Regions from separate parts of the Methylovorus glucosotrophus genome, predicted to be linked through region 1. Evidence: riboswitches for the same ligand, from Rfam matches in the RefSeq annotation. Region 1 holds a riboswitch; the other holds the start of a gene.
The links. A riboswitch is a leader RNA that binds a small molecule or an ion and turns the genes downstream of it on or off. The one in region 1 is predicted to bind cobalamin.
Positions count from the first base shown of each region.

Region 1 (3,846 bases):
GTTGCCGTTATAGCTCAGCGTCAATCCTTTGAGCTCGGCTTCGTTAACATTGAGCGGGGTTAATACTGTCCCGACGCGAGTGTTGACGATCAGGTCATCGACATTGTTTTTGTAGTAAATGGCACCCAGACGATGATGGCCTTGCGTATATTGCAGACCCACTTCGCGGTTCTCGGCTTCTTCGGGCTTGAGGTTGGCATTGCCAACAAATCCAGATTGCAGAGGGCTATATAGCTGATTGAATGTAGGCGCACTGAACGCGGTGCCATAGGAGGCGTGTGCACGCCATTCCGCGTTGATCTGGTAACCATAGGCCAGACTGCCGGTGGTTTTATCCCCAAATTGCGAATTCTGATCCAGGCGAGCGTTGGCCTGAAATTGATGACTGCCGAGTTTGTACTGCCAGCCCGTCAGATATGACTGAATATTGCGTTCATCCTTGGCAAATGTGGTGGTTCCTTCCACTTTTTGCTCGCGACGCTCGGCACCCAGGGTAAATAAGCCTATATCCGTGGTGATGTCGTTTTGCCATGCATATTGCGTCTGCGTGGTCTTGAATAGCGAACGGACTTTCAGGGTATTGGCTGTGTTGGGGCTGAATGACTCCAGATTGTCCTCACTCTGGCCGACGCTGAAATTGCTCAGCCAGTTTTCGGTGAACTGATTTTTGCTGTAAATCGAGACCAGGTTTTGACGGCGGTTTCCATAAAAATCAAAGCGGTTTCTAGGGTTGGCGAGGGGGGTAATGTTGCCGCCATCGTAGTGATTGGTGCCTTCGTTCAACCAACCTTGTATGCCGAGTTCGTGGTTTTCGCTGAAGTGCTGGGCCAGCTTGAGTGAGACATTGCGGTTGCTGTAACCATCGTCGTCCGGGTTATACGTGATCAGGGTTTTATTCGCAATTGCAGAGACGCCATTGGTGGAACTGGCGCCGGCCTGCACGCTGAAACTGGTGTTTTCTACGCGTCCAGCAATTCCTGCCGTGGCGCTGCTGCTGCCATAGGTGCCCAGGCCCACGCTCGCATTCAGGCGCGGTTTGCCTTTGCCGGATTTGGTAAAAATCTGGATGACGCCGCCGATGGCGTCTGCGCCATACAAGCCGCTGGCCGGGCCGCGCAGGATTTCGACACGCTCAATCTGGTCGAGTGGAATGTTTTCAAGTGCTGTAGTGCCTGTCGTGGCAGAGTTCACACGCAGACCATCAATCAGCACCACAGTATGTGTGGCGTTGGCACCACGAATAAAGACATCAGCAGATTTGCCGGTGCCGCCATTCTGTACGATCTGCACGCCGGGCTGCATGGCGAGCAGTTGCACCAGGGTCGTCTGACCGGCTTTCTGAATCTGATCCTGGGTAATCACGGAAATATCGCCCAGCGCATCGCTGACTTTTTGTTCGGTGCGGGCGGCGGTGACGACGATGTCTGACAGCGTGGTATCGGCCGCCAGTGAATTGAATGAATGCGCAAACAAAGGCGCAAACGCGATGGCGAGTGCAGAACGGTGAAGCATGGAATTTTCCTTATGCTGTTCCCGGCAACGCTTGCGCCTGTGGCGTGGTAATCAAGACAGAGTGGAGAACAGCTGAAGCGAGTCTGGTGACGCTGCAACCCCGCAGCAATCCCTTGAATCATCAGGCCGGTCTCCGGGCTCATACGTTTTGTTAATCCGCCTTCCCATGGCTATGCACAGTGGCGTGTAGGATCAACCACACGTAATTACCGTTGCGGGGGCAGCACAGGGTTTGTTTGTGAAAACGCACCTGTTTCCCAGTTTCACCTCATCGCAGAATAGCGACTTCGGCACCTGAACAACTGCGTGAATTATATGCGATGTCGCCGAAAATAAACAGGCGGGGAAATGCGGTTGAGGAAAAGCGAGGAACGAATGTTAGGCGTTTGGAGATACACTTTTTGCCAGCTTGTATGCATGCAGCCCAGCAGATTGCCGGGCTGAGAATGTTGATGGACTGACGTGGGGCGCTACACGCTACCCGACAAAGATTAAAGCGATATGCGGCTGGGAGCGGCGATACGCAATTTGAATAAACGGGCTGCCAGCCAACCAATCGCCACATACATCAACGCGTAGCCTACATAGGGCATGTAATACTTGGCTACGCGGACGCTAAATTCGGTAATGGTCAGGCTATCCACTTTGTCTGAAAACGCAAACCAGAATGCATTGGATACCACAAAAGCAATGCTGGTGGAGCCCCAGGCAAACAATGCAAATGGCAAGATGGAAAATGGCTTGTCACTATCCGCCAGTAACCGTCCCGCGCCCCATACCAGGCCATAGGTGGGAATCAGGCCCCAGTAACCAGGCGACATGCAGTAATCCGACACGCCTTGCCAGCCCATGGCATACCCATCCATGCCAAATGCCGCAATCAGCGCCAGCCCCAGCCAACCGGTGTTCGTAATCAGCAAGCCGCCCATGAACAGCACCGCCAGCGTGGCGTCAGGCAGGTAAACATCATTGCCGAAATGCTGGGTGCGAGTGGCGATGATCAAAAGAATCAGGATAGCGCCCACCCAGAAAGACTGCTTGTTGTGCTGCGGCATTTCGTCAAAACTCCGTTGTGCTTGCTTAGTGCCTTGGATTGTAACCTCAAACTGGTAGATTTAAAAAAAGACCCTCCATAAATGAAGGGCCTGAACTTTATTTTGAAGGCGAGTAACGTACACTGATGAAGAGATTGGTCCCAGGGGTACCGTACGGTGGTGCAGTAGGGGTGAAGGTCGTAGCGGTTGTTACCAAGGTGTAGTCTTTATCCAGCAAATTATTCAGTCTTGCATTCAATGACCAGTCTTCATTGATTTTGTATTTTCCAGTGAGATTAACCAGGGTGTAACCAGCCATAACGATTTGGTTCTCAGGATCATTGAAGCGCTTGCCACTGGCGATTACTTCTGTCCCGATCTCAAACTTTCCCCATACCTGCCCCAGCCAGAGAGAGCCATATTGACGTGCCCGACGGGCAATCACTTTTCCGGTATCTTCATTCCGTGGATCTTGTACATCTGCGCTTGCTCGCAGGTGATAATTTTCTATCCAGCCCTCATAGCTTAATGTGGCGCCTTTAATTTTGGCGGAGCCTACATTGCTGGGAAAATCTGTCAGGGTGCCATTTGTACCCACCAGCAGGTTGTCAATTTCGTTATGGTAGGCCGTCAAGCTGATACGGTGATGTCCTTGATCGTAGACAACGGCCGCTTCGGTATTGCGTGATGTTTCAGGTTTAAGGTTGGGGTTGCCTTGATAGGTATAGCCAAATCCATAATCCTGAAATGGAAGATATAAATCATTAAAGGTCGGTGCCCGGAAGGCTGTACCAAAGCTTCCATTCACGCGCCAGTAATCATTAAGGCGATACCCATATCCTATGTTCCCGGTGGTATGTTCCCCAAATTGGGAGTTATTGTCTCGGCGTAAGCCAAACTTGAATGCATGGGCATTTTTCTCAAGCAGATAGCTTGCAAGGTAGCCATTATTAAACCGTTTGTCGACGGTGTAGCTGCCATTCCCATCGACCTTGTCTTCTAGTCTGTCATAGGCAAGAGTTAATGTGCCCAATGGCAAGCGCAAGTCATTCTGCCAATAGTGTTGGCGCTGCTTGGTGCGCAACGAGCTGACGCCGAAACTGCCGACGCTGTAAAGATCGTCCTGGCTTTCGCCTATGCGGAACTGGCTCTGCCAGTATTCGGTGATTTTGTTTTTGCTGGTAAGGGCAAAGCTTTGTTGACGCAAATCCTGATTGGCAGGAAAGTCATTACCGTCAAAGTCATAGTGACCATTTGATGTGTATACCTGAGCACCAATTTCATGACCTTCTGCCAGAGT
Region 1 covers NZ_VMSE01000002.1:96,936-100,781, forward strand. Annotated here, with positions in the region: gene FNL37_RS11415 (TonB-dependent receptor domain-containing protein) at 1-1,512, opposite strand, end outside; cobalamin riboswitch at 1,620-1,825, opposite strand; gene FNL37_RS11420 (hypothetical protein) at 2,004-2,567, opposite strand; gene FNL37_RS11425 (TonB-dependent receptor domain-containing protein) at 2,665-3,846, opposite strand, start outside.

Region 2 (3,846 bases), on a different contig from region 1:
AAACAATTTTAAGCATTGATGGGGGTGGTATCCGCGGCTTGATCCCGGCACTGATACTGACCGATATCGAGGCCCATCTGGGCAAGCCGGTCTGGCAATTGTTTGACCTGATTGCGGGCACGTCGACCGGCGGCATTCTGGCGATAGGCTGCGCCAGGAAAGATGCCTCGGGCAAGGCAAGATATGCGGCGAAAGATCTGGTGAATATCTATGAAACCCGTGGCAAGGAGATCTTCTCGCGCTCGCTGTGGAAGGGCGTGTCCTCCATAGGCGGGATTGCCGATGAGCTTTACTCCGCCGATGGCATTGAGCAGGTGCTGCAGGAGTATTTTGAAGACGACGCGCTGCAGGACTGCCTGACCAACACCCTGATCACCAGCTATGACCTGCAAAACCGCGAGCCTATTTTTTTCAAGAGCTGGAAAGATGAACACAAACCGCTGCTGCTCAAACACGTGGCGCGTGCCACATCGGCCGCGCCTACCTATTTTGAACCCACCCAGATCGAAGTAGCAGGCTCGCTGAAAACCCTGGTGGATGGTGGCGTATTTATCAATTCGCCCTCGGTATCGGCTTATGCCGAAGCCAAACGCATTTTCCCGGATGAAACCGAGTTTCTGCTGGTTTCGCTAGGCACCGGCGAGCTGATCAGGCCGATTACCTTTGATGAGGCGAAAGACTGGGGCAAGGCTGGCTGGGTGCTACCGCTGTTGAGCTGCATGTTTGATGGCGTGGCCGATGCCGCCAATTACCAGATGCAGATGATACTGGGCGACCATTACTACCGGCTGCAAACGGAATTGAGCATCGCCTCGGATGACATGGATAACGCCACCAAGGGCAATATTGAAAACCTGAAAGCGGAAGCCAAAAAACTGATCAAAGCCAACAAGGCCACGCTGGAGACGATCTATCAGGCGCTGGCGCGCTAAGCGCTGCCAGCATCACCATGCAATGCCCCGGCTAACTGCACAAACGTGACAGGGAATCAAAATCAAACGCCTGTCCGCTGATGCTCTTCTGAAACACATCCTGCTGCTGAATCCGCTGCGGGGTGTTGAAAGTCGCGCTATTCAGCTTGTCGATAAACCCATCGTCCACCAGCATGGCACAAGCCAGGCTGCGGGAGTATTCCGACTTCAACACGGACAGCATCTGGGCATGCTCAAAATCAAACTCCACGATCTTTTGCAGCGATTTCGCATAGGTCGTTCTGACCGAAATCACCTCAGGCAAGCTGGAGGATTGCGCAATCAGCGGCTCAATATCATCGCGTATGCCATCCCGGTTTTTGTCTGGCCCCGAGAGTGGGCTGGTCTTGACCTCAGTATGCAGCAAGGCAGCCGCCCAGCCGGGCAGTTTGTCGCAGGCAGATAGCGTCAACAGCAGTCCGGCAGCGCCAAATAGCGGCACCAGCCGGGCAAGCTTCGCGGATATAAACAGAAGGTTCATGCGCACAATAATTAAGAGAGTTTCACGAGCTGAAAGGCCTCATGTAGCCAGATCAAGACTTATGCAGAAAGTATACAGCCCATGCAAAATCCGTCGATCCAGGGGTGACAGAATTGTCACCTTCTCCTGCCAAAGGCCCACTGCGCGTGCCTCTTAACATTTCTTAATACTTATTCAAGCTTCCCCTTTATAATCTATGCACACTGCCAGGTGCCTGCCCTCTCGCTCGAGGGGAAAGGTGAAACGGGAAACAGGTGAAATGCCTGTGCTGCCCCCGCAACGGTAAGCGAGTATGGATGTGCCATCGACGCCACTGGGCCTTGTGCCTGGGAAGGCGGTGCATCAAGCCTCGCGAGCCCGGAGACCGGCCTGCCAGTCACGAAGGAACTACCGCGGGGCGCGGTGTTTGGGCAAGGCTGATCAGCCATCTCATACTCAGGCTCTGTGGTTTTTCCATGATGAATCGGCATGCGGGGTCGCATGCGAACATTTAGGAAACGCCCATGAAACGCACTGCCATGGCGAGCCTGACCGGCTTGCTTTTTTCCGTGTCCGCTTACGCTGAAGATATTCAGCCGCTGGAAGAAGTCGAAGTATCCGCACAAAGCCTCAAACCCGAATCCCGCCTCAAACAGCCACTTTCCACCGGCAGCCGCCTCGGCCTGACGCCATTTGAAACGCCCGCCAGCATTGAGGCTGTGGATGCCGACACCATACGCCGCCGCGGCGATATCAGTATCCGCGAAGCCATATCACGCAGCACCGGTATCAGCGACATCAGCAATCTCGGCGTGGGCAATGCCTTTTCAGCGCGCGGCTTTAGCGGCAATGATTCCATCGGTCAGGCAGAAGATGGCGTACGGCTCTTGACCGCCGCCAGCACGATCACGTTTCCCTCCGACACCTGGGGCTATGAACGCATCGAGGTGTTGCGCGGGCCAGCTTCGGTGTTGTTTGGCACCGGCACCGTGGGTGGCATCATCAACAGCATACGCAAGGCGCCGAGCCGTGAAGCTTCATTTGAAGCACTGACCGGCTGGGGCACCCGCGGCGAATACCGCGCTGGCGTGGGAGGCACCGGGGCCGTGGGCGAGATAGGCGCATTCCGCATTGATGCCTCCGCCACCGGCGGCAATGGCTATGTGGACCGTGGCGAGCATCAGAGCCGCAAGCTCATGAGCGGCCTGCAACTGGTCCCCAGCGATCGTCTGCGCGTCGATTTCACCTTTGATCATAGCAAAGACTCCCCGACCACCTACACCGGCATCCCTTTGCGCGATGGCCGCATCGACAGCAGCCTGCGCAAGCAGAATTACAACGTGCAAGACAGTGCCATGGATTTTGCCGATGACCGCCTGCGCGCCAAGGTGGAATGGGATATTTCAGATAGCCTGAAACTCACCAACATCAGCTACTGGTTTAACAGCCGCCGCCACTGGCGCAACCTGGAATACTATGCTCTCGATAGTGCCAGCAATACCGTAACGCGATCGGGCTATACCGAGATCAAACACCAGCTGAAACAGCTGGGCAACCGCTTGGAACTGGCCAGCATAGCCGATGCCTTCGGCCACAAGAACCGCTGGGCCATGGGCTGGGAAACCACGCGCGTGGATCTGCGTTATATCGACAACTTTTATGATGGCACGGATGGAAGTAACACCGTGCCGGCCAAGGGTTTTGCGCCGGGTTACTACTCCGATGCCGCGCTGGACCCGACCATCCCCGAATTCAAGGCACGCACCTTGCAAAACGCCCTGTTTGTGGAAGATGCGCTGGACCTGACCGAGCGACTGAAACTCACCGCAGGCTTGCGCCAGGACTGGATCAATGTCGATCATCAGAACTTCATCAAGGGCACTTCCTTCGACAAGGATTACTCGCCCTTTTCCTATCGCCTGGGCACGGTGTTCACCGCTACTCCTGGCCTGGCCGTGTATGGGCAATACAGCCAGGGCTCGGACCCGGTATCGTCCATCGTCTCCTTGCGTCCCGGCAGCAAAGCCTACAAGCTGACCACCGCCAAACAGGCCGAAGTCGGCATCAAGCACATGCTGGATCACGGCAAAGGCGAAGTGACGCTGGCGCTGTACCACATCGCCAAGGACGACATCCTGACACGCGACCCTGCCGATCAGCGGCTGACAGTGCAAGGCGGCAAGCAGTCTTCACGCGGTGTGGAGCTTTCCACCCTGCTGCTGCCAAGCGCACATTGGCGTGTAGACGCCAATGTGGCACTGCTGAAGGCGCGCTATGACGAATTGCTGGAAAGCGGTGCCTCACGCGCAGGCAATACGCCGACCAATGTACCGGAGAAAGTCGCCAACGCCTGGGTTTACTACCAGCTGGGTGACTGGTCCATGGGTGCGGGGGCCCGACTGGTAGGGCAACGCT
Region 2 covers NZ_VMSE01000001.1:959,928-963,773, reverse strand. Annotated here, with positions in the region: gene FNL37_RS04530 (patatin-like phospholipase family protein) at 1-932, shown strand, start outside; gene FNL37_RS04525 (hypothetical protein) at 964-1,452, opposite strand; cobalamin riboswitch at 1,644-1,839, shown strand; gene FNL37_RS04520 (TonB-dependent receptor) at 1,956-3,846, shown strand, end outside.
Region 2: another riboswitch for cobalamin. It lies ahead of FNL37_RS04520 (TonB-dependent receptor); the one in region 1 lies ahead of FNL37_RS11415 (TonB-dependent receptor domain-containing protein).